3 regions of the Fusibacter sp. A1 genome follow, and region 1 is predicted to be linked to each of the others. Evidence: a T-box and tRNA genes for the amino acid it is inferred to sense, from the RefSeq annotation. Region 1 holds a T-box; the other regions hold tRNA genes.

Evidence for each region. The T-box of region 1 lies ahead of DWB64_RS15560 (proline--tRNA ligase). A T-box ahead of a tRNA ligase gene usually reads a tRNA of that ligase, here a tRNA-Pro.
Region 2: it encodes a tRNA-Pro, which carries the amino acid that the T-box ahead of DWB64_RS15560 (proline--tRNA ligase) is inferred to sense. The anticodon was not compared.
Region 3: it encodes a tRNA-Pro, which carries the amino acid that the T-box ahead of DWB64_RS15560 (proline--tRNA ligase) is inferred to sense. The anticodon was not compared.

Annotation. Positions count from the first base shown of each region.
Region 1 covers NZ_QQWI01000012.1:259-10,431, forward strand. The annotation lists gene DWB64_RS15550 (HsmA family protein) at 539-925, opposite strand; gene DWB64_RS15555 (MarR family winged helix-turn-helix transcriptional regulator) at 927-1,364, opposite strand; T-box leader at 1,496-1,691, shown strand; gene DWB64_RS15560 (proline--tRNA ligase) at 1,739-3,448, shown strand; gene DWB64_RS15565 (histidine phosphatase family protein) at 3,460-4,098, shown strand; gene hisS (histidine--tRNA ligase) at 4,141-5,373, opposite strand; tRNA gene DWB64_RS15575 (tRNA-Asn) at 5,875-5,949, shown strand; tRNA gene DWB64_RS15580 (tRNA-Met) at 5,956-6,031, shown strand; tRNA gene DWB64_RS15585 (tRNA-Glu) at 6,037-6,111, shown strand; tRNA gene DWB64_RS15590 (tRNA-Val) at 6,153-6,228, shown strand; tRNA gene DWB64_RS15595 (tRNA-Asp) at 6,359-6,435, shown strand; tRNA gene DWB64_RS15600 (tRNA-Thr) at 6,544-6,619, shown strand; tRNA gene DWB64_RS15605 (tRNA-Gly) at 6,624-6,698, shown strand; tRNA gene DWB64_RS15610 (tRNA-Lys) at 6,704-6,779, shown strand; tRNA gene DWB64_RS15615 (tRNA-Gly) at 6,822-6,896, shown strand; tRNA gene DWB64_RS15620 (tRNA-Cys) at 6,901-6,974, shown strand; gene DWB64_RS15625 (helix-turn-helix domain-containing protein) at 7,110-7,649, shown strand; gene potA (spermidine/putrescine ABC transporter ATP-binding protein) at 7,656-8,696, shown strand; gene DWB64_RS15635 (ABC transporter permease) at 8,693-9,517, shown strand; gene DWB64_RS15640 (ABC transporter permease) at 9,511-10,173, shown strand, end outside.
Region 2 covers NZ_QQWI01000010.1:83,876-94,048, forward strand. The annotation lists gene DWB64_RS14590 (N-acetylmuramoyl-L-alanine amidase) at 1-1,865, shown strand, start outside; gene DWB64_RS14595 (ATP-binding protein) at 1,939-2,367, shown strand; gene DWB64_RS14600 (STAS domain-containing protein) at 2,352-2,657, shown strand; gene DWB64_RS14605 (PP2C family protein-serine/threonine phosphatase) at 2,677-3,843, shown strand; gene rph (ribonuclease PH) at 3,990-4,709, shown strand; gene DWB64_RS14615 (XTP/dITP diphosphatase) at 4,709-5,305, shown strand; gene DWB64_RS14620 (YfcE family phosphodiesterase) at 5,302-5,781, shown strand; tRNA gene DWB64_RS14625 (tRNA-Pro) at 5,909-5,985, shown strand; tRNA gene DWB64_RS14630 (tRNA-Gly) at 6,001-6,074, shown strand; tRNA gene DWB64_RS14635 (tRNA-Arg) at 6,093-6,169, shown strand; tRNA gene DWB64_RS14640 (tRNA-His) at 6,177-6,252, shown strand; tRNA gene DWB64_RS14645 (tRNA-Gln) at 6,261-6,335, shown strand; tRNA gene DWB64_RS14650 (tRNA-Lys) at 6,339-6,414, shown strand; tRNA gene DWB64_RS14655 (tRNA-Lys) at 6,785-6,860, shown strand; gene DWB64_RS14660 (NUDIX domain-containing protein) at 7,114-7,566, shown strand; tRNA gene DWB64_RS14665 (tRNA-Arg) at 7,786-7,862, shown strand; gene DWB64_RS14670 (hypothetical protein) at 7,936-9,606, shown strand.
Region 3 covers NZ_QQWI01000014.1:60,548-70,720, reverse strand. The annotation lists gene DWB64_RS16995 (polysaccharide biosynthesis C-terminal domain-containing protein) at 1-608, opposite strand, end outside; gene DWB64_RS16990 (RNA methyltransferase) at 672-1,502, opposite strand; tRNA gene DWB64_RS16985 (tRNA-Thr) at 1,640-1,715, opposite strand; tRNA gene DWB64_RS16980 (tRNA-Asp) at 1,814-1,890, opposite strand; tRNA gene DWB64_RS16975 (tRNA-Val) at 2,023-2,098, opposite strand; tRNA gene DWB64_RS16970 (tRNA-Glu) at 2,228-2,302, opposite strand; tRNA gene DWB64_RS16965 (tRNA-Met) at 2,306-2,381, opposite strand; gene DWB64_RS16960 (carbohydrate ABC transporter permease) at 2,612-3,520, opposite strand; gene DWB64_RS16955 (carbohydrate ABC transporter permease) at 3,513-4,478, opposite strand; gene DWB64_RS16950 (hypothetical protein) at 4,537-6,081, opposite strand; gene DWB64_RS16945 (LacI family DNA-binding transcriptional regulator) at 6,161-7,171, opposite strand; tRNA gene DWB64_RS16940 (tRNA-Phe) at 8,033-8,108, opposite strand; tRNA gene DWB64_RS16935 (tRNA-Gln) at 8,259-8,333, opposite strand; tRNA gene DWB64_RS16930 (tRNA-Arg) at 8,354-8,430, opposite strand; tRNA gene DWB64_RS16925 (tRNA-Ile) at 8,472-8,548, opposite strand; tRNA gene DWB64_RS16920 (tRNA-Ile) at 8,590-8,666, opposite strand; tRNA gene DWB64_RS16915 (tRNA-Pro) at 8,765-8,841, opposite strand; tRNA gene DWB64_RS16910 (tRNA-Trp) at 8,887-8,962, opposite strand; tRNA gene DWB64_RS16905 (tRNA-Ser) at 9,085-9,175, opposite strand; tRNA gene DWB64_RS16900 (tRNA-Ser) at 9,304-9,392, opposite strand; tRNA gene DWB64_RS16895 (tRNA-Met) at 9,477-9,553, opposite strand; tRNA gene DWB64_RS16890 (tRNA-Leu) at 9,616-9,704, opposite strand; tRNA gene DWB64_RS16885 (tRNA-Tyr) at 9,849-9,933, opposite strand; tRNA gene DWB64_RS16880 (tRNA-Thr) at 9,957-10,032, opposite strand; tRNA gene DWB64_RS16875 (tRNA-Asp) at 10,064-10,140, opposite strand; tRNA gene DWB64_RS16870 (tRNA-Val) at 10,173-10,173, opposite strand, start outside.

The sequences.
Region 1 (10,173 bases):
GAGAAATGACACATCAGTTTAACTGGTGTGTTTTTTCATATGTACTGAAAGTTATATTGGACTGCAACGTCTCTTTGTTCCCAGTGGCCAGCCCGTGAGCAAAAAGCGCTCACTTACGCTGGTTGCGAGTAAAAAACACTCGCAAGGATAAGACGTTGCTTATTTGAAAAAGACATTAGTTGATCTAATGTCTTTTTTCGTTTTTGTTGAAGAGTTGGAGAGGTTTGTGGAATGTAGTATGTGGAATGTGGAATCCCTTGCGCGTTCCGCGCGTGGGTAGCTCGCGAAGCGTAGCTTCTAGAGTTTCCACATTCTACTTTCCACATTCCACAGAACTCGGTGATACTCTCAAGAGACCTTATCTGGGGTCGGGCTCCGTGAACTCTGCCCGTGAATGAAATACAATTCACTTACGCAGTCTACGAATAAAAAGCATTCGTAGCACGATTCACTTTTAGCCCACACGAGCAAAGTACGCTCGTGGTAAATCACTATCATCTCAATAAAAAAACACGAACCAATTTGGCTCGTGTGTGTGTTATTTCATTGCGATAATCGCGCCGCTTACGTATGGAATCAGCCACAATAGCCAAACTACAAGGCTGAATTTATGGAAGTTGATTTGCGCTTTGTCGTTTTTCTTGACGAGTACTATGATTGCCCAGATTGCGTGGAATGCCATTAAGCCTATTGCGAAGCCGCCTGTGATGGCGTGCCAGTTGAGGCCTGTGTGGACTGCGTCTGAGTTGCCTGCGATGCTGCTCATGATGGTTGTTCCTGTTGTATCGAAGATTAGGCCTAGGATAAAGAAGATAAGGTGTTTTAAGGTTAGTTTCTTCTCTTTATGTTCTGACCAAACACCGATAGTGTAAAACACAAGTGCCAGGCTGATTGTGATGATTGCTGTTATTAGTGGTAATGACATGTTAGTTCTCCTTTTGTGGCATGATAGCCAGCAGATATTTTAGGGTGTCGATGATTTCTGTTCTTTTGCTGAGGTCGATATCGTCAAATAGGGCTTCAAAGGAATGATTCATGGTTTCTCTTAACTCTCTTGCGATCTTTAGTCCTTCTGGTGAAAAAGAGATCCATACGCTTCTTTTGTCTTTGACATCGTGTTCCTTTTGTAGAATGCCTTGTTTTTCGAGGCGGCTTATGATTCCTGATACTGTTCCTTTTGTGAGTGACATTTCTTTGCAGAGGTCATTCACAGTCAGCTTTTTGTGATGTGCGATGAGTTTGATTACGATAAGCTGCTGGTGAGTAAGTTGATGAGCAGTCATATTCTCGTTTAGTTGACAGCTGACTTTGCCATATAACTCACGAATCAGCATGACAATTTGAAAAGCGGCGTTCTGATTCAATGGATTCTCCTTCGTTTGCGTGCGAACTAAAATAGTTTCTATGCAAACTATAAACCATATTTCTCTCTCTGTCAACTTAATTATATGCTTGACAACTTTTTTTTATCGACTATACTATATCTATGGAAAACGAATAAGCGTTGATTAGGATTATTAGGTAAGATCACATGGAGAGAGACACTGGTTGGTGAAAAGTGTTATGTGCGCTGTTACTGAACCTACCTAGGAGCTACTTAAGAAAACTTAAGTCGTGTGGTTACGTTATCAACTAAAAAGTGGGTCTATGACCTATTAGGGTGGTACCGCGGATATTACTTCGTCCCTTTGCATTGAGCAAAGGGACGAAGTTTTTTTAATTTAAGGAGAGTACAACTATGAAAATGTCAAAACTATATGCACCAACATTAAGAGAAGTTCCATCGGAAGCGGAACTGCCAAGCCATCAATTACTTTTAAGAGCTGGAATGGTTCGTATGCTTGCAGCTGGAATTTATACTTATTTGCCACTTGGACACAAGGTGATTAAGAACATTGAACGAATCGTACGCGAAGAAATGGATGCTATTGATTCTCAAGAGTCGCTGATGTCTGCGATGATTCCATCTGAGCTTTGGAAGGAAACAGGTAGATGGGCTGATTTTGGGCCTGAAATGTTTAAACTGTACGATCGTCACAATAGAGAGTTCTGTCTAGGACCAACTCATGAGGAAGTTTTCACTGATCTTATCAGACACGAAGTAAAATCATATAAGCAACTTCCACTTAGCTTGTATCAGATTCAAACGAAGTATCGTGATGAAAAACGTCCTAGATTCGGCTTGATGAGATGTCGCGAATTCATCATGAAGGATGCGTATACATTTGATAAGGATGAGGCGGGTATGAAAGAGGCCTACGAATCAATGTGGAAAGCTTATGAGCGCGTATTCGACAGATGTGGACTTAATTACAAAGTAGTCGAGGGTGATGCAGGTGCGATGGGTGGAAGCGATTCACATGAATTTATCGCCCTATCTGAAATAGGAGAAACGCAGATCGTATACTGTGAATCATGTGATTATGCTGCTACCGATGAAAAAGCGGATGTGGTCTACGAGGTCGCAAGTGCTAATTTTGAAGCCTTGGAGCTCGAAAAAGTTTCAACACCGGATACAAAAACAATCGAGGAGCTTAAGAGTTTCTTTGGACTTAGTGAAGACTGTTTTGTTAAAACCTTATTATACAATGTTCAAGGAAAGACAGTGGCAGTGATGATTCCTGGAGACAGGGAGCTTAACGAAATTAAGCTGATCAATTTCTTGGATTGTGCGGAGCACGAACTTGAGATGGCTGATGAAGAGACGGTTAAGGCTGCTACTGGAGCTGAAGTCGGTTATGCTGGTCCAATCGGCTTAAACGGCGATATCAGACTTGTAGTCGATGAGAGAATCACTAAAATGGTGAATGTCATCGTCGGTGCAAATCAAACAGATTTCCACTTTAAAAATGTGAATTACGGTCGTGATTTTAAAGGTGAGATCGCAACGGATCTGCTTCTTGTCAGAGAAGGGGACAATTGCCCAAAATGTAATACAAGACTGTCGATGGACCGAGGTAACGAGGTAGGCAACATATTCCAACTTGGAACCAAATATTCAAAATCATTAGGCGCCACCTATCTTGATGCCAACGGTAAGGAGCAACTTATTGTAATGGGATCTCATGGTATTGGTGTATCCCGTACGATGGCTGCGATCATTGAACAGAGCTATGATGAAAATGGAATCATATGGCCAGTGGCTGTGGCTCCTTATAAGGCGATTGTAACAGTCGTCAATTCAAAAAAGGAAGATCAGCAGGAGCTAGGCTTCAAAATCTACGAAGAACTTAAGGCAAGGGGTGTAGAAGTAATTATTGATGATCGTATTGAGCGTGCAGGTGTTAAATTTAAGGATGCCGAGCTTATAGGCATTCCTTTCGCTATCAATGTAGGTAAGAATGCCGAGCAGGGTATTGTAGAGTTTAAAGAACGTTCAAAAGGTGAAAAGATAGAGCTTACCACGGAAGAGGCGATTGCTAAAGTCATCGAGTGCCTGGCGCTTTAATGGTGGTTCAGATGACTACGATCTATCTAACAAGACATGGACAAACGGAGTGGAATCTTGAAGGACGCAGCCAGGGGAAACTGGATTCAAAACTGACTGAGCTTGGTAGGAAACAAGCTCAGTGGCTGGCTGAGAGACTGCAACCTATCAGTTTTGACGCGGTTTATACGAGCACTAGCGGAAGAACTATCGAGACGCAAGAAATCATTATGGCAGGAAAGTCTGTCAAAACCACAAGACTTGAAGGACTATGTGAAATGGACTTTGGTTCATGGCAAGGTAAGTTGTGGGATGAGGTCCGCGAAGAAAATCCCAAGCGATATGATGATTTTTGGAAAAATCCAAGTGCATTTGAACCGGATTGTGGCGAGTCTTATGCGACCTTTGTTAAAAGGGTGAATGAGGCACTTGATGAAATCACCCAGAAGCATGAAGGAGAGACCATATTGATTGTGGCTCATGGTGGCGTGTTAAAGGCAATCTACTCGCAACTACAGAATATTCCTTTGGATGAGTTCTGGACACAAAAACCATATATGCATTCGGCCAATCTGACGATCATAGAGCGACAAGAGGGAAGCGATACCTTCTTGCTTCAAGGCTGTATTGATCATTATCCTGAACAGGAAAAAGCAAAATTTGACTACTAAATAGAAAGAGGCCACACCTTAAATCGGGGTGTGGCCTCTCTTTTAGAGGTCTTTAATCTCAAGTTCTTCTGCGTAGACGGTGAAGGCGTCAAAACCTTGCTCGGCCAGACGTTCTATCTGCTTACCGAATTTTTTCTTTTTCGCGAAAACAGAGACTACCGAATAGGTTTCTCTTAATTCGATAGATGTTTTGATCACGTCTTTCAAGGAGTCACGCGTGTCATAAAAAAGTGCTAGGCGCGTACCTGTAGGGATATCACGTTTTTCTTCTCTTAAAATATCGATAATTCGCTCGTAGCCGATAGAAAACCCGCAGGCCGGCACATCGATTCCGCTAAGCTTGCCGATCATTTCATCGTAACGACCACCACCGCCGACTGCATAACCAAGTGAGCCGTAAAATACTTCGAATATGGTACTTGTATAGTATCCCATGCCTCTGACGAGTGAATAGTCGAATACGATCTTGTAGTTTGCAGCTACTGATTCAATAACTTCGATAATTTCATTGATGTTCTCAAAGCCCTCTGCAGAAAGTTCCTTTGCTGCTGTGAGGCCCTCTGTTGCAAGTTTGTCGCTGAGCTGCATGAGTGAAGTGATTTTATCCTCTCCATATCCTTTTTCGCTCAACTCTTCTAGGATACCGTCCTGACCGATTTTATCAAGTTTATCGAGTGTGATCGCTACATCTTGAAATTCTTCTGGAGCGAATCCTGCTGCAGCGGTCAATCCTTTTAAGATTCTTCTGTCATTGATCTTAATGGTTAGTTCATTCAGTCCAAGCTTTGTGAGCGCGCTGCCGACTGTGTTGATCAGTTCTATTTCTGTCAGGTTTGTAGCATCGCCGATGACATCCACATCACACTGGATAAAGTTTCTGTATCGGCCCTTCTGAGGACGTTCAGCTCTAAACACGTTGCCTATTTGAATTGCTTTGAATATAGGTGGCAACTCATTTCGGTTATTGGCATAAAAACGACTGAGCGGTAGCGTAAGGTCGAATCTTAAGCCGAGATCGGTAAGTGCTGATTCTGATTCTGGGATTTGATTCAACTTCAACTTGTCGCCACGTTTTAAGATCTTAAATATCAACTTAGTGTTATCGCCACCGTCGCTGTTTTCCAAATTGCTTAAATTCTCGATTTGTGAAGTTTCGATTTCCGTGAATCCGTTTCTCGCATACTCCTCACGAATCACTTTCATCACGTATTCCCTTAAAGCCTTGTCTTTAGGTAAAAAATCTCTCATACCTTTTGGGGGTAAGTTACTAGCCATGTCAGCCTCCATATCGTTTTTAATTGAAGTTTAAATAAAAAAACCTGTCATCACTGACAGGTAGAAGTTCAAATCCCATCAGTGCACAGCAATAAGCGCTGCACTGACGTGCAAACGCGAATTAATGATGATGGACAAATATTAGGTTTTCAATGTCAATTTTTAATAATAGCATTAGAATCACCTCTGATTAGTTTGAGTATATCGCAAACGAGAACGTATGTCAAAGTTTGAGATAAAAAAAATCGGCATGAGACGGTTATGAATTTTGTGCTGATACAAGAAATAAACGGTTGAAAAGTAAGTTGAAAAATCAAAAAAAAATTAGAATGACAAGGATGTGTTTGTGCTATATAATGTAGAAAAAAATAGGCAGGATTGTGCGTCAATTCAGAGTATTTCATCTTTTAAAAAACAAACTTTTTTTTGAAAAAAACTATTGACGTAAGTTGCTGTGTGTTATAAGATGTATTTGTTGCCGAAACAGGCAGCAAGCAAGATTCCAAGGTAGCTCAACGGTGGAGCAACCGGCTGTTAACCGGTAGGCTGTGGGTTCGAGTCCCACCCTTGGAGCCAATATAACGCGGGATGGAGCAGTTGGTAGCTCGTTGGGCTCATAACCCAAAGGTCACAGGTTCGAATCCTGTTCCCGCAACCATTCAAGGCCCCTTGGTCAAGCGGTCAAGACACCGCCCTTTCACGGCGGTAACAGGGGTTCGATTCCCCTAGGGGTCACCACAACAATTCTTGGTTGATGATTACATCGGCTGAGGATTCATGGGAGCATAGCTCAGCTGGGAGAGCGCTTGCCTTACAAGCAAGATGTCATAGGTTCGATCCCTATTGTTCCCACCATCTCAATTTTTTATTGCAGACGGTAGGTTTTACGAAGTAAATACCGAGAGTCGAGGCAATAAAAAATGGTCGTTGCACAGCAACGAGAGTACATTACTGTATTTCGCACCTAGTGCGAAATTCAATAAGCGGTCCGGTAGTTCAGCTGGTTAGAACGCCAGCCTGTCACGCTGGAGGTCGAGGGTTCGAATCCCTTCCGGATCGCCAATTAATTTTATTTTGCAGACGGTAGGTTTTACGAAGTAAATACCGAAAGTCGAGGCAAAATAAAATGGTCATCGCACAGCGATGAAATTACCTTTATGTATTCAACATGCCGATGTAGCTCAATTGGTAGAGCAATTGACTTGTAATCAATAGGTCGCGGGTTCGAGTCCCATCATCGGCTCCATTTTGCGGAAGTGGCTCAGTGGTAGAGCATCGCCTTGCCAAGGCGAGGGTCGCGAGTTCAAATCTCGTCTTCCGCTCCAATTATGGTCCATTAGCTCAGTCGGTAGAGCATCTGACTTTTAATCAGGGTGTCCCGCGTTCGAGTCGCGGATGGATCACCAATTTCATTAAGTGTAAAAATCGTGTTACGATTTTTACATTCTGCGGAAGTGGCTCAGTGGTAGAGCATCGCCTTGCCAAGGCGAGGGTCGAGGGTTCAAATCCCTTCTTCCGCTCCAAGATGGCGGCATAGCCAAGTGGTAAGGCAGAGGACTGCAAATCCTTTATCCCCAGTTCAAATCTGGGTGCCGCCTCCATCAAGAAAAACTCAATCAATCGATTGAGTTTTTTTTATGTTCTCTACAAAGTTTAGTGCTACTAAACCTTGCGTTTACATTTGTGTTGTTTTATAATACTAAACATGGAGTTTGTTTATACAAAGGAGTGTTAATTTGAATATCGGGAATAAGATCAAAAGACTTAGGTTAGAGAACAATTTGACACAAGAGGAACTGGCTTCAAGATGTGACCTATCGAAAGGATTCATTTCGCTGATGGAACGTGATCTGACTTCGCCTTCCATTGCTACGCTTGTTGATATCCTAGATACGTTAGGTACTAATCTGAATGAGTTTTTCAGCGAAGAGCATGATGAGAAAATCGTATTCGGACCAGAGGATATCTTTACGACGCAAAATGAAGAACTGGGACATCAGGTTTCATGGTTGATCAGTAATTCTCAGAAAAACGATATGGAGCCGATTTTAATCGAACTTGATCCGATGGGGGTATACACCGACGAGGAGTCTCATGAAGGAGAAGAGTTCGGTTATTGTTTGACGGGTCAAATTGAAGTGCAGCTGGGTAAAAAAACATATCGAATCAAAAAGGGTGAAAGTTTCTATTATCGCTCGAATATATGGCACCGCATCTCTAATCCTTACAAACGGCCTGCGACTGTTTTGATGATTAGTACACCACCGAGTTTTTAGGAGAGTATGATGAGCAGGATAATTGAGACAAGTAAGCTTACAAAAGTATACGGTGAAGACACAGTTGTGAATGACTTGGACGTATGGATTAATGAAAATCAGTTTTTAACCCTATTGGGACCAAGCGGATGTGGTAAAACAACTACCTTGAGAATGATCGGTGGTTTTGAAAAACCTACTTCTGGAGAAATACGCTTTGATGGGAAAAGATTAAATGACATACCGCCATATGAAAGACAGATTAACACTGTTTTTCAGAAGTATGCTCTATTTCCACATCTGAACGTTTATGAAAACATCGCATTCGGTCTTAGGATAAAAAAGATTTCTGAGAGCGAAATCAGAAATCGTGTACACAGGATGCTTGAGCTCGTAAACCTGGCAGGATATGAAAAACGAAGAATCAATGCGCTAAGTGGAGGCCAACAGCAGAGAATTGCCATTGCAAGGGCACTGGTCAACGAGCCTAAGGTCCTTTTGCTTGACGAACCGCTTGGAGCGCTTGATTTAAAGCTTAGAAAAGAAATGCAGCATGAGCTTAAGGCAATGCAGCAAGAGGTAGGGATCACATTTATCTATGTCACCCATGACCAGGAAGAAGCGCTGACGATGTCGGATAAGATCATCATCATGAACCATGGGGTCATTCAGCAGATCGGGTCTCCGACAGATATCTACAACGAGCCTGAAAATGCGTTTGTAGCTGATTTTATAGGAGAGTCGAACATTATCTCAGGGGTGATGATCGACGACTATAAAGTGGCTTTTCTGGGGCATGAGTTCATCTGCGTAGATAAGGATTTTACGAAAAATGAGAACGTTGAAATTGTGATACGACCGGAAGATATCACCTTGAACGATCCAAATGGTGGAGTGAACGGTATTGTGTCTTCTGTGGTTTTCAAAGGTGTTCATTATGAGATGCTGATTGAGTCGAGCGGATTCGAGTGGCTTGTCCATTCCACAAGGATGAGGTCAAAAGGAGAAATGGTTTCGTTGAATTTCGGTCCTGAAGACATTCATGTCATGGAAAAGGTGAGCTTATGATGAAAAGATACAGTAGTGCCCCTTATTTAGTATGGAGCGCGCTATTTATCATTATTCCACTATTGATGATTCTTTTCTTGGCTTTTACCAAAACAACGGAAGCGGGATACGCTTTTTCTTTGGAAAGTGTCTTTCGACTGTTTGATCCCTTGGTGATGCGTATCGGTATCCGGTCGTTTGTTATGGCGCTTGTGGCCACAGCCCTGTGTCTGGTACTTGGTTATCCAGTCGCCTATATGTTGACGAAACTGCCTGCAAGGGTTGAGAAGTGGCTCGTGGTCCTACTTGTGCTCCCCATGTGGATGAATTTTTTATTAAGAACGTATGCGATTCAGTATTTACTTGGACCAACAGGTCTTGTGAATCAAGTGATGATGTCAATGGACCTTCCTACGCTTAATCTGCTATTCAATGAAGGCGCGGTCCTATTCGGCATGGTTTACAATTACATTCCATTCATGATTCTGCCTATCTATACGGTCATCAGTAAAATGGACAACAAGCTTATAGAGGCTGCGGAAGACTTAGGTGCTACGGGTCGACGTGTTTTTACCCATATCATTTTGCCTTTGTCGCTCCCAGGTGTGTTTTCGGGGATTACGATGACGTTTATGCCGGCAGTGAGTACCTTTGTAATATCTGCGCTGCTGGGTGGCGGCAAGTATGATCTGATCGGTAACTTAATTGAACGCCAGTTTACCCTTAGCTACGACTGGCACTTCGGGTCTGCGCTATCTATGGTACTGATGATTATCATACTGCTGCTGATGACAGTGCTTGGCCGGTTTGAAGGGGAAAGCGAAGGTGGCGGATTATGGTAAGGAAGATTTTTGACGGGGTTTTCGACTTTTTTGATAAGCCCCTGATGCAGCGGAGTTATCTTGCGCTGATCTATGCGGTCTTGTATGCTCCGATACTTATTCTGATGGTGTTCTCCTTCAATGAAGGAAAGCGCGGAGGAAAGTGGCAAGGTTTCACCTTTAAGTGGTATGGTGAACTCTTCAATGACAGCCAGATCATGAAGGCGTTATACTATACGTTAACGATCGCACTTATCGCTTCGATTGTTGCAACTTTAATAGGCACACTGGCTGCATATGGGATTCACAGGTATAAGAAGAAATGGGCTAAGAAATCAATTTTGGCGGTCAATAATATTCCGATTTTGAATCCGGATATCGTCACCGGTGTCGCCTTGATGGTCTGGTTCGCTTTTTTATTCAATGCTATTTTTGGTATCCGTAATGGATTTTTGACGCTTTTGATAGCGCATATCACATTTTGTATTCCCTATGTGGTGCTTTCTGTTTTACCTAAACTGAAGCAGATGCCAAAAGACACTGTCGAGGCAGCCATGGACTTAGGTGCAAAACCATCTCAAGCGTTTATGAAAGTGGTTTTACCAGAAATTAAACCTGGCATCGTGACAGGTGCCCTCATAGCATTTACTTTATCGATTGATGATTTTGTAATCAGT
Region 2 (10,173 bases), on a different contig from region 1:
GGACCCTTGTACCGGTTAGGGTGATCAGCGAAAGTCTAGGAGCCGATGTTGCGTGGAACGGCGATAAGAAGCAAGTGACCATTACCTATAACAGCAAGAAGATCGTACTGACGATCGACAGCGCCAAGGCCCTGGTGAATGGAAAATCATATACCCTGCCGGACGGTGTTCCAGCCAAACTGATGGCATATCAGGGTACCAATAGAACGCTTGTGCCTGCGAGATTTGTTTCTGAACAATTGGGACTCGATGTGGGCTGGATAGGCGATACAAGAACCGTGCTGCTCAATAAGAACAAACAGTCTGTGACGGGTATCAGCTATGACGGTACGGGTAAGTTTCAGGAAGTGCTGATCCATACGACCGGACCTGTGGATGTGTCCTCCTTCTATCTTGATGGGGGAACAGTTGGAGTGAACAACAAACTGGTGCTGGATATTCCAAACGCCGCTTTCAATTTTAGTGACAAGACCAAGGTGGACTCGAAAGGGGTTTCCTATCTTGGTATCCACGAGCGATACCTGACCAGCGTCAGGGCGTCTCAATTTCAAGTCACACCCATTCCGACGACTCGAGTGGTCATCGATATGGACGAAAAAAAGGGCTACGAGATCATAAAAGAGAACAACAAAATACGAATTCAATTCATCAATACGGTAAAGGATATTCGTACACAGGAGGTATTCAACGCGCAATCGGTCATCATCAAAACCGGAGAAGCGCCTGCCTATAATGTGGATACATGGAACGGAAAAGTCATTATCGATGTGGTCAACTCAAAAATGAAGTATGCGAGTGATGCCGGTTCGATTGTTCCTGTGAATAAGGGAGGTATCGAATCCTACAGCTATTCACAGCTGGATGCGACCGAATTTTATGGTGCGAATGCTGTCGTTTCAAGAGTTGTGGTGACACTTGACGATCCCACGAAAATTGATAATGTCTATGTGGAAGATGTAGACAATGAAATCTATGTCTATGTGGCGGGGAATCCGCTGAACAACTTTACTTACGGAAAAGACAGTATCGCAACTTCAAAGTTGACGCTGACAGGAATAAACGAAGTGGACTATCAGACGGTCTACCTGGAAGACGAGCATACTCTGATGCTGTTCATACCGCAAACATTCACCTATCTTAATGATTTTGATATGAAGCCTAATGACCATATCATGCATAGTATCGATGTGAAGCTCGTAAACGGTGTTTATACGGTAACGATGGTGCTGAATGAAGCTACTGATTTTGTAAAAAGTGAAACATCCGGCAAAAGCATTGCCTTTAACTTTGTGAATGAAGGGCTTAAGGAACTCAACAACACCAATAAGCTGATCGTTATCGACGCAGGTCACGGCGGTAAGGACCCCGGAGCTGTCAGTCCGATCGATAAGACAAAAGAGAAGGATCTTGTTCTAAAGGCCACACTGCTGCTCGGAAAGCAGCTGGAAGGACTCGGGTTCAAAGTCTATTATACGCGCGATTATGACACCTATGTCGGCTTGTACGACAGGGCTTCTATCGCAAACGAACTTGGTGCGGACGCATTCGTTTCAATCCATGTCAACGCGGCGCAAAATTCAAGTGCCTCAGGCGTTGAAATGCTTTATGTCGATGACAGTCGAAACTCCAAAGTCATGGCGACCTTGCTTCAAAGTGAGCTGGTCAAAGCGACTGGCGCTAAGAGTAGAGGGGTTATCGAACGATCAAAGCTTGTGGTGATCAGAGAAACACTGATGCCTGCTGTACTTGCTGAAATCGGATTCCTTACAAATGCGAACGAACTCAGAAGCTTAAACGACGATACCTATCTCGATTCTATCGTCGAAGGTCTGATGAAGGGTTTAGTCCGTTACTTGGAAGATTAATGTGTAAGCTGGTCTTATTGGGGTATTTCTCTGATATAGGCCAGCTTATTTTACTTTTAAGGAGCGGATCGATATGGTCATCTATCAAAACAAAATTGAATCAACGTTTGTTGCTGTCGATGGCGCTGTACATAGGATTATCGACGCCTTAAAAGATAAGTGTGGGCTGGATAACAAGACAGTTCTTTTTAAAATTAGTTTTATGCTGAGGGAAATGCTCAATAACGCTGTAGAGCACGGTAACGAGTTTGACAAAAATAAAATGGTGTCTTGTGAAGTGGATTGCTCCCAAAAAGGGCTATCCTTTGTTATTTCGGATGAAGGGGAAGGAATCGACTTCACCTGTAATCCGTTTCACATAGCTGACGACAAACTACTCAGAGAGCGAAACCGAGGATACATGACCATTCAGGAAATGGCATTCGGTGTGATGATCGAAGGCAATAAGGTGACGGTTACGCTTGAATTAGATCAGGAGGCTGAACGATGGAAAAGCATGTAGATGGAACAAGTGTCAGACTAGTACTCAACGACGATTTAACTGCAAACAACGTACCGGTGTTCAACGACGAGGTAGATGACAATCTAAAAAACAGTAACTCGATGGACGAACTAGTACTTGATCTAGTAAATACGGAAAATATCGATTCGGTTGGCGTCACCTTTGTCATAGGACTATATAAGCGCGTAAAGGATGAAGGCAAATTGTTCAGAGTGGTCGGAGCAAGCCAAGACGTTCAAAGTCTTTTCAAATTAATGAAACTAGATCAATTCTTCGAAATGGAAGCTTAACGAAATAGGAAGTGTTGTTATGGCATATTGTGTTCTGATCGCAGACGACGCGACGATGAACCGCGTCTTAGTCAAAAAAATACTCTCTCAAAGTCTGGATAACCTTGAATTCGTAGAAGCGATAAATGGTCAAGAGGTCATGGACATACTTGAACATACTACCGTGGATTTGATTATCCTAGATCTTATCATGCCCGTAATCGATGGATATCAAGTGCTTAAGCTCATTAAAAAGAATCCTAAGATAAGCGACATACCGGTTATCGTCAATTCCGCCATAACCGAGATCAAGTCGATTGAGAATACGCTCAAAGAGGGTGCGATCGACTATTTTACAAAACCGCTGTCCCCAAACGACATGAAAATCATCTTGCCCCTCAAGGCAAAAAACGCGCTTTTAGTGTATGAACAGACAAGGACCATCGCAGAACTTAACCGAAAAATCAACGATGAACTTAAAAATGCGAACACCTTCGCCAATATCATGTTGCCAAAATCCCGAATGTTAAGTGAGGTCGAGCTATTTATCAAGTACCATCCATCCCTTGGCATCGGAGGCGACTTTTTCGATTGTGTCGAAATTGACGGCAAAACGCATTTTATGATTGCGGATGTCACCGGCCACGGCATAGCGGCAGGGATGGCTTCTTCAATGGTTAAGATCCTATATCGAAAAAGCATTGAAAAACCGGGTATCAAACCCCATGAGATTCTTGAAGACATCAATCATTCCGTGTTCGAGATCTTTGATTTCTCTGGACACCTGAATTATTTTGTCTTTACCGCATTTGTCGGGTGTATTGAAAACGGAGTATTGTCCTTTGCCAATGCAGGTCAGCCTTATCCGCTGATCTACCACCATGCGAAGCAGGAGTTCGAGGAAATCAGAGAAAACGGTTTTCTTGTGGGAATGATGGATGACGTCACATTTGAGACAAAAGAGATAAAAGTCGCGGCAGGCGATCTGATCTTCTTATATACCGACGGATTGTTCTGTTCTGGTGATAAGGGTGATTTTACAGGCTGGGAAAAAGTCCTCTCGCTTTCAAGAAGGCTAAAGCATTCCCTTGACACCCAACCTGATGATTTCTTAGAAGAGATATTCTATGCTTTTCACATGATACACAAGTCGCATCAGTCCGAATTCACTGACGATGTCGCTCTGATGCTCATGAAAATCAAGTGAACAGAAAGGTTTATACATATTTTAATGACCTGAGGTTCAAGAGTAATTCTTGAACCTCATTTTTATGAGTCTATGGTAGAATAGTAAGAGGCTTAACAGCAAAGGAGCCATAAAACCGCGAAGGATACGAACTAAAGGAGAAATCAATGAATAGATTCGATGGAAGAATAAATGACGAACTTAGACCGGTGACGATAACAAGAGGGTATACGAAGCATCCTAGAGGATCTGTCCTGATCGCGATGGGAGACACAAAAGTGCTGTGCACCGCTACGGTCGAAGAAAAAGTGCCACCGTTTTTAAAGGGGCAAGGAAAGGGTTGGGTAACAGCCGAATACAGCATGCTTCCTTCTTCAACACACACTAGAAAAATCCGTGAATCCAGCCGTGGAAAAGTAGATGGCCGTACCATGGAAATTCAACGTCTGATCGGTAGAAGCCTTCGCTCGGTAGTGAACCTGGAACTACTTGGAGAGAGAACGATATGGATCGACTGTGACGTTTTGCAGGCAGACGGAGGCACAAGAACAGCTGCGATCACAGGCGGATTCGTCGCACTTAAGGATGCCGTCAACAGCTTGATAGCAGATGGACTACTTGAGATAAGCCCCATTACCAGTCAACTTGCCGCAATCAGCGTGGGCATCGTAAACGAACAGCCGATGCTAGACCTATGCTACGTTGAAGACTCATCGGCAGCGGTTGATATGAATGTGATCATGAATCATTTGGGTGAGGTGGTCGAACTACAAGGCACCGGTGAGGAAAGACCTTATACAAGAAAAGAACTTAATGCCCTATATGACTTGGCTGAAAAAGGAATTGCAGAACTGATTGAAGCTCAAAACAGGGCTTTGGAGGAATAATGAAGCAGATACTAATGGCAACACAGAATAAAAACAAACTCAAAGAAGTGCGTGAGATGCTTGAACCCCTTGGAATAACGGTCCTATCGATGGATGATGTCGATTTGGGAGAAGTAGACGTTATAGAAGACGGTGACACATTCGAACACAATGCCTTGAAAAAGGCGAAGGAAATAGCCGTGCTTGCGAACACTCCGGTGCTTGCTGACGATTCAGGCCTTATGGTAGACGCTCTCGGTGGTGCGCCAGGGGTCTATTCGGCGCGGTTCTCAGGGGTTGATGCGACGTCTAAGACGAATAACGACAAACTGCTTAAAGAGCTAGCTGACGTACCTAAAGAGGGCAGAGGAGCCAAGTTCGTCTGTGTCATGGCCTATGCCACACCACAAGGCGAGGCGTTCACTACAAGGGGCGAAGCGCACGGATTCATCATAGAAGAGCTAAAAGGCGAAGGCGGCTTCGGTTATGACCCGCTCTTTTATGTGACAGAGTACGAGAAGACCTATGCCGAACTGGGACCGGTCATAAAAAATAAGATTTCGCATAGGGCCAAGGCGCTGACTTTGATGAAGAAAGAACTAGAGGTGCGTGCATGAGGTATCTGATTCTGTCAGATTCCCATGGCTCTGAAGAACATATCTCCCTTTTGGACAAGGAACTGGATTCAGTGGATGCGGTGATTCATCTGGGAGATCATGCCGAGGATATTCACTACCTTTCACAAAATCCTAACCTGATTTTCTATGTCATCAGAGGGAACTGCGACAGCAAAGATTTTGGAAAATCAGAGATTTTGATTGAAGACCATGGAAAAAAGGTATTGATGACACATGGGCATCGCTACAATGTAAAAATAAATTTGATGAATTTATGCTATAAAGGCGAAGAAATTGGAGCGGATATCGTTCTTTTTGGACATACTCATTTTCCCATGACAGAAGATTTAAATGGCATGTGGCTCCATAATCCGGGCAGTTTGACCTTTCCAATGCCCGGAAGCGCCCGAGGATATTCAATAATGAAAATCGACGAAAGCGGAGTTGAGATCGTTAGACACGAGCTATTGGAATAACTACAAGATAGATGGAATGTTCAGACACTTCGGTGAATTCGAGTATCGTAAAAAAACGAAAAAAACTTAGGAAAAAGCGTTGACGAAAGGGTACTTTGTGTAATATAATTATTTTCGTCAGCTAAGACGGAGTGTAGCGCAGCTTGGTAGCGCACCTGGTTTGGGACCAGGGGGTCGAAGGTTCGAATCCTTTCACTCCGACCATTTTTCCTCTTAACTGCGGGTGTAGCTCAATGGTAGAGCTCCAGCCTTCCAAGCTGGCCACGTGGGTTCGATTCCCATCACCCGCTCCATTTTTACTTTTTACATCTGTGCCAATAGCTCAGCTGGATAGAGCAACGGCCTTCTAAGCCGTAGGTCCGGGGTTCGAATCCCTGTTGGCACGCCAATATGTGGCGATTGTAGTCAAGTGGTTAAGACACAGGATTGTGACTCCTGCATGCGTGGGTTCAAATCCCATCAGTCGCCCCATTATCCTTTGGGGATTCGCCAAGCGGTAAGGCACCGCCCTTTGACGGCGGCATTCACAGGTTCAAATCCTGTATCCCCAGCCAAGTGGTCCATTAGCTCAGTCGGTAGAGCATCTGACTTTTAATCAGGGTGTCCCGCGTTCGAGTCGCGGATGGATCACCAAGCAATAAAAAAGACAACTCATACGAGTTGTCTTTTTTTATTGCAATGATATTTGTTTGTGCCAAACATCACGAATGTTTCTTATTCGTGAATCCTGAAAGTGAACGTATTTTGTTCACGGAGGATGGAAATCCCAAATCGTGAATCTAAATAGATATAAAAGTCATCAACTGCCATATTAACCAAGATAGATCATTCGCATTTAAATCGACTTCTCAACAACTCCCAATTTCCCTGTTTACCCCCATCATTTACAGGGTATCAGACCCATGAAATAGTCAGAATAATGAATTACTTAAAAACCCTTTACAAACAGGTTTATATATAGTACTATAGCATAGTTGTCGTAACGAGGCAGCACAATAAACTTGGTCCATTAGCTCAGTCGGTAGAGCATCTGACTTTTAATCAGGGTGTCCCGCGTTCGAGTCGCGGATGGATCACCAAGCAATAAAAAAGACAACTCATTGCGAGTTGTCTTTTTTTATTGCAATGATATTTGTTTGTGCAAACATCACGAATGTATTTTATTCGTGAATCCTGAAAGTGAACGTATTTTGTTCACGGAGGATAATATGTCCTTTATTCCCGAATCTGTAAGTAGATAGAATTCTTTTATTACTCATAAACCTCGTAATCCAATTGATATGTTAAAATAGTAATTACGTACACACCCAACCCCAAAGGAGCCCACCAAAAATGAAGATCCACTTCCGACCACTTGGAACATTCAAGACAAACGGATATCTATACGCTGTGACAGTGGCGTTTAAAGGCGATAAGCTAGTCCTGGTACATCATAAGGACAGAAACACCTACGAGCTGCCAGGCGGCACTAGAGAGCCAGGAGAAGACATCAACGATACAGGGTCTAGGGAACTGATAGAAGAATCGGGTGCGAAAGACTTTATCATAGAGCCTTTTTGCGATTACGGCGTCGAAAGAGACGGTGAAATCTCAACTGGAAGACTATTCAAAGCCCAAATCAGCACATTTGACGAGCAGCTCCAACACGAAATGGAACAAGTGAGCCTCTTCGACGAGCTCCCACCAAACCTAACCTACCCAGAAATCATCACAGCCCTGGTAAACACAGTGAAAACCATTCAAAATACAGAAAACATTCATATAACCACTTCACAAGAAGTGTAAATTGAGTTAGAATGGACTAGTACTATTCAGTAGTACAAAAAATTCAATACGCGGTATTAGCTCAGCTGGATAGAGTAGTAGGCTTCGTCTACGAATTCTTTCCATTCGTAGCGCCCCACCGGCAAGGATAACGTATTTTGTTATTCCGAAGAGGTGCCTAACCTCTTATGTGAGAAGCAAAATTAGAAAAAAGTAAATTTGAATCATACAATCATATATGCGGTATTAGCTCAGCTGGATAGAGTAGTAGGCTTCGAACCTATTGGTCGGGGGTTCGAATCCCTCATGCCGCACCACATTTAAGAGAGTCACGTCAACGTTTATAGCGTTTGAAGTGACTCTTTTCATTTTACAGGAAAAGGAGATCGCATGAGGTATAAAGTAAGTACTATGGTATTAATTGTTTCAACATTACTTGTTGGTTGCGCAAGTAATCTGCATAATCCCAATGAAACACTAACTACAGAATCTCAAAAAAATCAGACTACTCCGATTACTACTGTACTAGAAACAGAGGTTGAATCTGAAAATCCAGTAGAAACTTCATCTAACAAGAACGAAAACATCACCTCAAATCTGCTTGATTCAAATAAGATAAAAGTCGGAGAACAAGGTTTAAACTTTACAACGTCTAGAGAGGAAGTATTTAAACTATTAGGTGAGCCATTGAAGAGTGAAAAAGCAATGGGAGTTGTAGTATATGACTTTGATGGTTTACGACTTGCTTTTATTGAAGAAGAATTAGCCTTTATTAATATATATAAGTCTTTATATCAGGCTCCATATCAGATTGAAGTTGGGGAGAGTATAATTGATATAAGTAAAAAATATGGATTACCTCTGGAGCTAGTCACATTGGGAGCAACTGATTTGACAGCTGATGACGAATTGGCAACTATGATCCGCAATCATAACAGCTCGGTCTATGAGTTCATTATTGATGATACATATAGGTTTATTGCTCATATAGACGTGGATTCCTTAAAATCGGATTATTTCGAAATTGGACGTTTGGAAGCACGAAAGGAATTTAAAGTAGTTGAATTGGATGATTTTAGTAAGGACATCAAAGAAATCTCTGAAAAGTATGGCTATCCAGATGATGTGTATATTAGTGGAGATAGTGGTCTTATTTTAAGCTATACTAAGCCGTATGATAACATAACTATGCTAAATGATTATGTCTTAAAATCAAACGAATTGTACTTAATTGATGATTGGATATGCCCCAAAGGAATTAAAGCTGGTACTTCAGTAAAAGCAGTTTTGAATATTCTCTATGATCAGAATACGCTTTTAGACTATGGAATTACAAGTGAAATGAATAATAGTGAAATTATTACTTTAATTACTGAAAATAACGCCTATGGTATTCTTTCTTTTGATGAGGCTGAATATAGTGGAAGTTATCGATTTAATAATGACGGCGATGTTGACTCCCTAGTGATTTCGAGGAAATGGATAATTGACTATGAGGTACCTTTGACTGATGAGGAATTTGAGGTTCCTGAATATGATAAAGATAAGTTTATGGATTCGAGTGAGATGTATTTTTCAAATATTGGCATAGGTTCGACTAGAGAAGACGTTTTTCAGACTCTTGGAAATCCAATCTATAATCAAATTGGATTTGATGATTTTCTAGGAAAGTATCAGATATGTGGGTTTGAGAAAGGAGAAGCTTATTTTGATATATTATCAAATCTAAGTGATTTATCAGATGGCTGGGTGTATACACTTGTCGTCTGGGATCCTAGTTTAATTGGGCCAAGGGGATTGAAAATTGGTGAATCTATAAATAGAATACTTGAATTATTCCCAACCTTTGAAGTTGATGATATAACAAGCTTGAATGAAGAAGCAAAGATATATTCATTAGACGATTCAAATTCTTACGAGCTCGGAATCTGGGCTTCACCTGAAGAAGATGACTCCACCTCGGGAATTATTGTCGTTAGAATAAAGTGGATTGATACTTTTATCATTTTTTATGAAAAGGGAATTATAACAAAAATGGCATTAGATACAATGCTAAACTAATTAAGTCTAAACAACATCCTTCGATTAGGTTTTTACTTGAATACATAAATTGCGATAAAAAAATGAGGATTACACGCAAGTAGGACTGGTCATTAGACTGGTCCGTTTCTTTATGCCCATATGGATTCGAAGCATCGGTTGTAGGTAAATCAAATCCAAATGCCATATTATTTATGACAGGCGTTAGCTTGTTGGTGACGAACCATTAAATTCCGATTTGTCATGTCGAATTAATGTCTGTATAATTCTCGACATGGTATTTTATGGTATTATAGAAGTAGAGCAATGGAATGAACAACTCCCCCAAAAAGGATATATTATCACTAGCTAACTAACGTTCACATCTTGTCACCATTAAGCGTAAGCTGTGCTTATGGTTTTAAGAAAGGATACCCATGAGTAAAAAAACGTTACTTGCTATAGCATCAATTCTCTTATTTGCTACTATAGTCATTTACATCAACACTCCGAAAATGTATGTTAGGTCTTTTGAAACACTTGAAAGTCTAAATGCCGCAAACACGCCTTACCAATTTAGTACGTTTAATAGTCAAATTAAAATCAGCT
Region 3 (10,173 bases), on a different contig from region 1:
AAGATCACTGTAAGCGAGTAGAAAACAAACTCTGTTTTAAGTTCAAACCCACCAAACATACTTCTGTTCTGATAAGCATAAAATGCTGTTGAAAGAATGGCCGATAAGTAGGTCGCGATGACAATGTTAAGTTCTGTCGGTCCAAATCTCAGATATAGGATGTAGGAGATTAGGATCGTCATACAAATCCCTACGAATGATTTGATAAGAAAAAAACTTTTTATATGATGTCTCGCCCTATAGATGCTAAAAAAGAGTTGCTCCGCGGAAAGCAGCCATACAAGCCCCAAATAAGGGCTCAGTGTTCTGGGCATAAACAAGTGGATGATAAGCATGGCCAATGCGGAGGTAAACACATTTAGGACAAAACTGGAAGTCACATACCGGTTGCCAGTCTTGGGTATGTAATACAGCAACCCGACATCCATCCCCAAGTTTGCCATAAAAAGCGCTATCGAGATGATCGTGATTCCATAAACATAACTGCCATAGGTCTCAACACCGTAAATTCTGCTGATGACCATGGGGAAAATCAAATTGAGTCCGAACATTAAAACATTACCGATCAATGATTCGATCAGTTTTTCTTTAAAATTGGCAAGTTGCATAGTCACCTCTTCAGTCCATTCTTCATGAAAAAAGTCCTACCGCGTTGATAGAACCTTCTCATATCAGATACCTTTACGTCTTTGTCTATCGATTTCATACAACATCATAGATGCCGCACAAGCAACATTGAATGATGTGATACGTCCATACATCGGAATCTTGACCATGACATCACAGAGCTCTGTGAAGTTGTGGCTCAGCCCAAGTGTCTCATTGCCGACAAGAAGCATAGTGGGATGTGTAAAGATCGCGTCATCCACCATCATGTCAGTAGCAGATGTCGAACCCACAACCTGAAAGTCCTGAAGCTGCTCTTTGACATTATCAATCCACTCATGCACCTCTTGAAAAGAGGATGCTCTAACCACTGGAACAGAAAACATTGTTCCCAAACTGGCTCTGATCGTCTTCACATCATATAAGTCGACTCCATGACCTGATAGGATCACTCCGTCTACTCCAAGTCCTTCGCACGACCTCAGTAGCGTTCCTAAGTTACCATGATTGGAAGGCCTATCGAAAAGAACGATGAGCGCATCCTTTTTTAGCGGTATTCTATCATAGCTGTCCTGCGGTATCTCAACAAGAGCTAGAATCTCTGAATAATCCTCGTTCTTATCACTCAGATCAAGCATCAGTTCATGTTTAAGCTCGTAATGGATTGTAGCTTTAGAGGTTGCTAAGATGTCCTTTGCCCAATCCGAAAGAGGCTGTTCCATCGCATAGATGAACGCGTTTATCTTCCAGCCGTTAGCGACGATATTATTGATCGACTTGGCACCCTCTACAAAAAACTCGCCATATTTACTTCGTTTTTTTCTATTGTTCTTGATTACTTCGATATGTTGATAGTCATTGTTCTTCGTATGAATCTTAACAGTCTGTGGTTTCATCAACTACTCGCTTTCATTATCTATTATCATCAATCGCCGATTATGTATTTTGCTTAACAAACAATAGAATAACACAAAATCAGTGCAAAAACCAAAAAAACATCACTTGAAGTGATGTTTAAATTATGTCGAATAAATGGAGCCGATGATGGGACTCGAACCCGCGACCTATTGATTACAAGTCAATTGCTCTACCAATTGAGCTACATCGGCGTAAGGTGATTTCATCGCTGTGCGATGACCATTTTTTATTTCGCCGCTCTCAGCACCTGAAGTACAAGCTGCTTGCCGCTCTGAAACAAAAAATTAATTGGCGATCCGGAAGGGATTCGAACCCTCGACCTCCAGCGTGACAGGCTGGCGTTCTAACCAGCTGAACTACCGGACCGCTTATTGATGAATTCCGCACTAGGTGCGAAAGACATTAATGTAAGTTCACAAGCAAGCTTGTGACCGTTTTATTTTGCCTCGCTTCTCGGTAGTACTTACGTACACCTGCCGCTGCAAAATAAAACTACTTTGGTGGGAACAATAGGGATCGAACCTATGACATCTTGCTTGTAAGGCAAGCGCTCTCCCAGCTGAGCTATGCTCCCAGATTGAATTTCCGTGCTAGGCACGAAAGACATTGATGTGATCTCGTCAAAATCGACGACCGTTTGTTTATTGCCTCGGCTTTCGGTGTTCAGAATCGAACACCTATCGCCTGCAATAAAAAACTGATTTGGTGACCCCTAGGGGAATCGAACCCCTGTTACCGCCGTGAAAGGGCGGTGTCTTGACCGCTTGACCAAGGGGCCATGTGGTTGCGGGAACAGGATTCGAACCTGTGACCTTTGGGTTATGAGCCCAACGAGCTACCAACTGCTCCATCCCGCGATATACATGATTTGACTGACGGTTTAAGAATTATACTGTCAAACAAATGTCGTGACGACAAGTAATATCTTATCATAGGAATACATAGGAGTCAAGCGATATTGCATTTTTTTTGAATAACTCGCCAATATGCTCTTTACGGTCATAAAACTCCTTTGGGATAAGTCTGCAAAAGCGAAAAAACATCTCTACTGAGATGCCTTTTCGCTTTTACTTTCGCATTGCGTTAACTAACCCTTTACAGCACCTGCAGAAATATTTTCAATCAGGTATTTCGATGCAAAGATAAAGACAATTACAATCGGTACGATCGAAATTGCAAAGCCTAGGTAGATCGCGCCTTGATTTTGATGCCAGATTCTTAGTGCCTTAAGCGATGAGATCACCATAGGCAGTGTCTCATTGGCTTTAGAACTTAGTATTACCCTAGCGCTTAGGTAGTTGTTCCAAGAACCGATAAATGTGAATATCGACATCGTGGCAACGCCTGGAGCCATAAGTGGCAATCCAATTCTATGAAAAATAAAGAGTTCACCTGCACCATCGATCCTTGCAGACTCGATAAGCTCCTTACTTAGTGCAGAACTGATATAAGCCCTTAAGAAGAACACAGTACCGATTGAAGCCACTGCTGGAATGATTAAAGCGGCATGAGTATCCATTAAACCAATTTGAGTCATCCACTTTACATACCCTAAGAATGCCAACTGACTTGGAATCATCATAAATACAAGAATGATACCAAACAGCACATTTTTACCCTTAAAATCATACATGTGAAATCCATATGCCGTCAGCGCGGAGAAATAACCCGATAAGAATGTCACTAGTGTAGCAATCTTAAGCGAGTTTAAAAAGCCCCGTACAATATCTACGTTATCAGTCAATATCCTATAGTTTTCCATCAGACTTGAACCTGGGAAAATAGTGATACCTTGTGTTGAAATAGCCATTCCATCACGGGTTGCGTTAATAATTACAATCCAGAATGGAATAATTGAAATCACTACTAGCGCAGCTAAAAAAGTATATACTATCGAGAAAATGATGAACTTCTTTCTTTTTCTTGCTTTTGCCGAACGTAGATTTTGTCTTTTTAGTTCTTCAAAATCTATCTCTTGACGTATTTCATTACTCATTGTTAGCACTTCCTTTCGATGACATAAGTTTTTTCTTTCTTTCCTTATTTACCTTACGCCTTTCAAGGAATTCCCTGATTTCATTTCGATTTGTCATCACTGTGAATACCACTGTGAATGTCATAATTAGGATAAATAATGCAAAAGATAGTGCGGATGCATAACCATAATTCTTATAAACAAATGCCATATTATAGATATAGACAATCATCGTGTTTAAACTACCTTCTGGGAACCCTCGACCATCTGTGATCAAGAATGGAATATCAAACAATTGCAAACCACCTATTAACCCAGTAATCATGACATACATCAAAATAGGCTTTATAGAAGGAAGCGTGATGTTTTTTAGGACCTGAAATCTTCCTGCACCATCTATGGCAGCCGCTTCATACGTTTCTTTACTCACCGCTTGAACCGATGCCATGAAAAGAATGAATGAGTTACCAAACCACATCCAAGTTTGAATACCCGATACACTCATCTGAGCGAGTATTGGCTTTGTCAACCAGCCTATGGATTCATTAATCCAACCGATACTGAATAGGAACTGATTTAAAACACCATAGTCCTTATCTAGTAACTTTACAAAAACCAGTGCGATTGTTGCTGCCGCAATCAAGTTCGGCAAATAGAAAATAACTCTGAAAAAACCTAACCCCTTTACCTTGTACTTGATATCTGAGAACACCATAACAAGCAATAGTGCTAAAAAGACTTGGAAAACAATATTCACACCCCAGATTTTAATCGTATTCATGAATGCGTCAACGACGTTGGGATCTTTGAATATCAACATAAAGTTTTCAGCGCCTATAAATAACTTAGGACCATAACCCTTATATCTTGTCATAGAAAGATATAAGGTAAAGAAAATTGGATATGCATTAAATAGGAAGAATACAAGGAAAAATGGAGATATAAATAGGTATCCAACTCTGTCTTTAATTTTTTTCATATTAAACCTCCAAAGCAAAAGTAGACATATTGTCTACTTTTGCATAAAAATCAGTATATTATTCAGTCGGTAATCCTTCAACGAAGATTTCAGGATAAGTAACCTGAACATCTGCATAGAATGCTTCAAGAACGTCTGAGATAGAATCGTAACCGTCAGCACCTTGCTTGTAGTTAGTTAAGTGTGTATTCATCAAATCGTTAAGACCTCTGTCGTAAGTAGTGATGTTCGACAGATTGATTTTTGCAGCTTCTTTGTTGAATACTTCTAAGTGGTTCATGCCACCAAGTGATTGACGACCATCGTAGCTCGCGATAACCGGTGCCATTACAGATTCAACAGAGTACATGTCGCTATCCGCTGCTTGACGCTCAACCAAACGCTCTTTATCAAACAACATTGATTTTAAGAATGCGAATGAAACTTCAGGAAGTTTAGTGTCAGCGTTGACTCCTAGGTAAGTACCACCCCAGAAGTAAGAGTTAGGACCTGATGCCATACCCCAGTTACCTTTGAAAGCTGCTGCTTCATATGCATCTTTAGTTGCTTGGTCAGCATCTTCACCTGGTTTAGGGAATGTGTTACCATCAGCATCTACTTTTTCCATGTTAGGTTCGATAACGTACTTAAGACCCCATGTAGGCATTGAGTATGCCATTACCTGCCAAGTGTTACCTTCAGCATCTGTTAAGTCCTTGTCCATAGCGTCGAACCATGGACCACTCCATTCACCTGCATTCGCAGTAAGAGAGTCTTTAATTGCTTCACCGTACATTTCTTTTACGAGATTAATGTATGGGATTTGCTCTTTGATTTTTTCGCCGTTTAATTTTCCATCTTCTGTGATCCATTTAGCAGGATCATTTGTACCTGCAGCAAAGAATCTAACTGCTTGATCGTCTGGGAACAAACGCCAGTTTGGATTGAACGCTTTTACATCTTTTTGAGCTTGTAGCAAGTTATCTACCGTGTTGAACTTGTTTTTGTTCATCCATTCAGTAACTGCTGTATTGTAATCCGCAGAACCTTCAGCCGGGAATCCAGCTTCACTACCCCATACTTGAGCTGCCATATCTACTTTAAAGAAGACAGCGCCAGGAGTTACCTGCCAAGATAGAGCTGCTAGTTTACCAGTAGCAGGGTCGATACCAGACTGCCAGATGTAATCTTTATAGTCCGCTTTTTCTGCTGTTAAATCAACTTCTGGATCGTTTTCCATCATCGCTTCAATGTTAGCGTAGTAACCAGCTTCGATAAATTGTTTGATATGGTCTAACTCACCAGTGAAAATGTCAGGACCGTTACCCGCTTCTAGCGCTGGAAGAATCTTATCCATGTAACCATCTTGAATCGATACTGCGATGAACTCTACTTCCATACCTTCAAACGCTTTACCTGGTGCAGTGTACATTTCCTTAAAGTGATCAATGTCACCTGCAGTTGCCAACTCATCTGTGAACGACCAAATGACTAACTTCTCAGTTGAATAGTCTTTAGACTCATCAACCGCTACATTTAACTCAGCCTCGTTTGTTTTCGCACATCCTGTGAAAACAGCAACTACAGTCAAACAGATTACTAAAAGTGCCAAAAGTTTTTTCATTGTTTCCTCCCAATTGATTATTCCGATTTTTGCTATATGGAATTGACATAAGATACCTAAAAGTGAACTCTTACCTCTTTCACTTTCTTGGTTCCTGACAAGTACCACCTTTGATTAAGTCTAAACCTACAGAGAGTTGAGTAACCGTCTCTGTTTTGGACTCTACAATGTCAATACACTTTAGAGCCGCTTGTTTTCCAAGTTGTACCGTGTTTTGCTTCATGGTTGTCAATCGCGGATCTACCATTTCTCCGATTTCAAGTCCATCGAATCCTGCAACTGAGATGTCTTCGGGTATACAGACTCCCAAACTTCTAAAAGTGTTGATCGCCCACACTGCGCAGTAATCGTCGGGAAAAATAACCGCCGTTGGCATGTTGCCGCTTTTTACAATCATTTCAACCGCTTGAATGGTCGCTTCCTTATCGTGATAGTTGGACTTTATGAAATTACTTTTAGGAATATCAAGGTCTGCATCAACCATCGCTTTTTTAAACCCTCTGATTCGCTCAGTAGTAACATAGGATTCGTGTCCGTATATATAAGCGATATCCTTATGCCCAAGACTGATAAGGTAAGATGTCAAGTCATATACACCTGCAAAATTATCAGATACTATTGAACTTGCAAACTCTGAGATATGATCAATAAGTACCACTGGAATTTCACTGACCATCAGCTCCTGAACTTGCTTGTTGTCAAATTGAATGCAAGTAATGACAACGCCATCTGTTTTCCTTCTCCTACAATGTTTTAAGTAGGACATTTCCACATCACCTAAATTCTTGGATATGAAGGTGATATCATAGCCTTTTTCTTCAGCTTGCTCCTTCACCGCTTGCAGGATATTTGAGAAGTAGTAGTGCGTTAAGCCGCTATGGCTTTCATCTTCAAAAAGAACCCCTATATTCCAAGTTTTCTTAGTGCTGAGTGCCCGAGCATGAGAATTTGGAGTAAACCCCATTTCTCGCGCCTTCTCCAAAATCCGTTCCTTCGTATTTATGTTGATGTCAGGATAATTATTAAGCGCTTTCGATACAGTCGCACTCGAGCAATCACATGCTTTTGCAATGTCGTATATTGTAATCATGAGGACCGCCTTTCAAGTTTTCGAAACCATTTTCGCAAACCCAATTATACTCGATATGGCACGATCGGCATGTTTCGAAATCGATTTCGTTAAATGCCAAAAAAAATTGGCATTACGATTACTAATACGACAAGCAGTTTCGAAACCGCTTTCGACATTCAAATTATAGCACTACGTTTTCCTTTTAGTCGTCAAGAGGTTTTTACAGTAATTTAACACCTAAAAAACCAACAACCGACACACCTGTTGCAAACGCTTGCATGCAATATCCTAAAAAACCGAAATCGATTTCGCCTATTTTACTAACCTCGCTAACTTTCCCCTACGAACGCACTTTGCTCGTAGCGCCGAGCGCCTGTTGTTTTGTAGTTTAAACAACGTTTAGCGGCTTACATCTCTTATCTTGCGCAAGCAAGCTTCCGGCTGGTTCGACTAAGTTCAATATATCAAAAAAGTAAAAACACACCACTAAAGTGATGTGTCCTCATGGTGCCCAGAGACGGAGTCGCCTACGAACGTATTTTGTTCGTAGCGCCCAGCGCCTGTTGTTTTGTAGTGTAAACAACGTTTAGCGGCTTACATCTCTTATCATGCGCAAGCAAACTTCCGGCTGGTTCGACTAAGTTCAATATATCAAAAAAGTAAAAACACACCACTAAAGTGATGTGTCCTCATGGTGCCCAGAGACGGAGTCGCCTACGAACGTATTTTGTTCGTAGCGCCCAGCGCCTGTTGTTTTGTAGTGTAAACAACGTTTAGCGGCTTACATCTCTTATCTTGCGCAAGCAAACTTCCGGCTGGTTCGACTAAGTTCAATATATCAAAAAAGTAAAAACACACCACTAAAGTGATGTGTCCTCATGGTGCCCAGAGACGGAGTCGAACCGCCGACACGTGGAGCTTCAATCCACTGCTCTACCAACTGAGCTATCTGGGCATGTTGTTCGCAGAGCGAACTAAATTTTAATCTCTCACTTTGCTCGAAAAAGATTAATGTATTTTCGTTGCTGTGCAACGACCGTTTGCTTATTGCCTCGACTTTCGGTATAAACTTCGTTTAACCTATCGTCTGCAATAAAAAACTAAATGGCTGGGGATATAGGATTTGAACCTATGAATGCCGCCGTCAAAGGGCGGTGCCTTACCGCTTGGCGAATCCCCAAAATAGGACTGTAAAGAAAATGGCGTGCCAACAGGGATTCGAACCCCGGACCTACGGCTTAGAAGGCCGTTGCTCTATCCAGCTGAGCTATTGGCACTTATATTTTAGCTTATACCAACTACATTGATAAAGTGCAGATGGTGGACCATCAGGGACTCGAACCCCAGACCTGCCGGTTATGAGCCGGATGCTCTAACCAACTGAGCTAATGGTCCAAAACTAAAATTGTTTTACAGAATACATTCTGTAAAATATGTGGTGGGCATAAGTGGACTCGAACCACCGACCTCACGCTTATCAGGCGTGCGCTCTAACCAGCTGAGCTATACGCCCACATAGGTTTGGTGCATGAATTTTCCACCTCTTCGTGAGCTGAAATACAAGCTCACTTGCCGGTGGGGGCCTTTCGCACAGGATATGTGTGAAAGAAATGGTCGGAGTGAAAGGATTCGAACCTTCGACCCCCTGGTCCCAAACCAGGTGCGCTACCAAGCTGCGCTACACTCCGATGTGATTTCAATGCTTTTCACTGTCTAAGATCAGTAAAAGAAAATGGCAGGGGCGAAAGGACTTGAACCCTCGGCACGTGGTTTTGGAGACCACTGCTCTACCAACTGAGCTACGCCCCTGTATCCAAATTTGTTGTATGAAGTTCTCAGTGTTTTACCGAGAACTTCAGCACCTCTACATAACCTAAAAGACAAGCTTATTGGCCGGCGGGGCGTATTGCAGACAACACCTGCAATATATCTGGCGGAGAAGGAGGGATTTGAACCCTCGCGCCCTTTAACAGGCCTACTCCCTTAGCAGGGGAGCCTCTTCAGCCACTTGAGTACTTCTCCAGATTTTGTTCCCTCACAAAGTTCGGGATATAATAATGTAATCTCATCGCTGTGCGATGACCGTTTTTTATTGCCTCGACTTTCAGTATAAACTCTGTTTAACTTAACGTCTGCAATAAAAAACTGATTGGCGGAGAGGGTGGGATTCGAACCCACGTGGGCTTGCACCCTAACGGTTTTCAAGACCGCCCCGTTATGACCGCTTCGGTACCTCTCCATATGTTTAGTTTTTCTCCTCTTCACGACCTAAAAAACAAGCTCGTTTGCCGGAGGGGCATTTTGTATAAAAGGAATACAAAATTGGTAGCGGCGAGTGGACTCGAACCACCGACCTCTCGGGTATGAACCGAACGCTCTAGCCAACTAAGCTACGCCGCCATATAGTATGCAATCTCAGTATTGAGATTGGTCCTTTTCATCTATGCTAGTAAATGAAAAGCTGGTGCCTGAGACCGGAATCGAACCGGTACGAGGGTTAAATCTCGCAGGATTTTAAGTCCTGTGCGTCTGCCAGTTCCGCCACTCAGGCAGATGTGAGTTTTTAGTCAAACTAAATCATCGTTGCCGATGGACATTAATGCACTTTCAGCGCTTTGCGATGACCACTTTTTATTATTCCGTTCTCAGCACCTGTAGTACAAGCTGCTTGCCACTCTATAATAAAAAGTTAAGTTGGTGGAGGAAGCTGGATTCGAACCAGCGAAAGCTCTGCTAACGGATTTACAGTCCGTCCCCTTTGGCCACTCGGGAACTCCTCCATGAAAAAAGCTAAAAAAAAATATGGAGCCGATGATGGGACTCGAACCCGCGACCTATTGATTACAAGTCAATTGCTCTACCAATTGAGCTACATCGGCGTATTAAATATTCTATTTCAAAGAAATAAAATGGCGATCCGGAAGGGATTCGAACCCTCGACCTCCAGCGTGACAGGCTGGCGTTCTAACCAGCTGAACTACCGGACCGCTTTTATTAGGTGCAACACAAAGTGTTGCGTT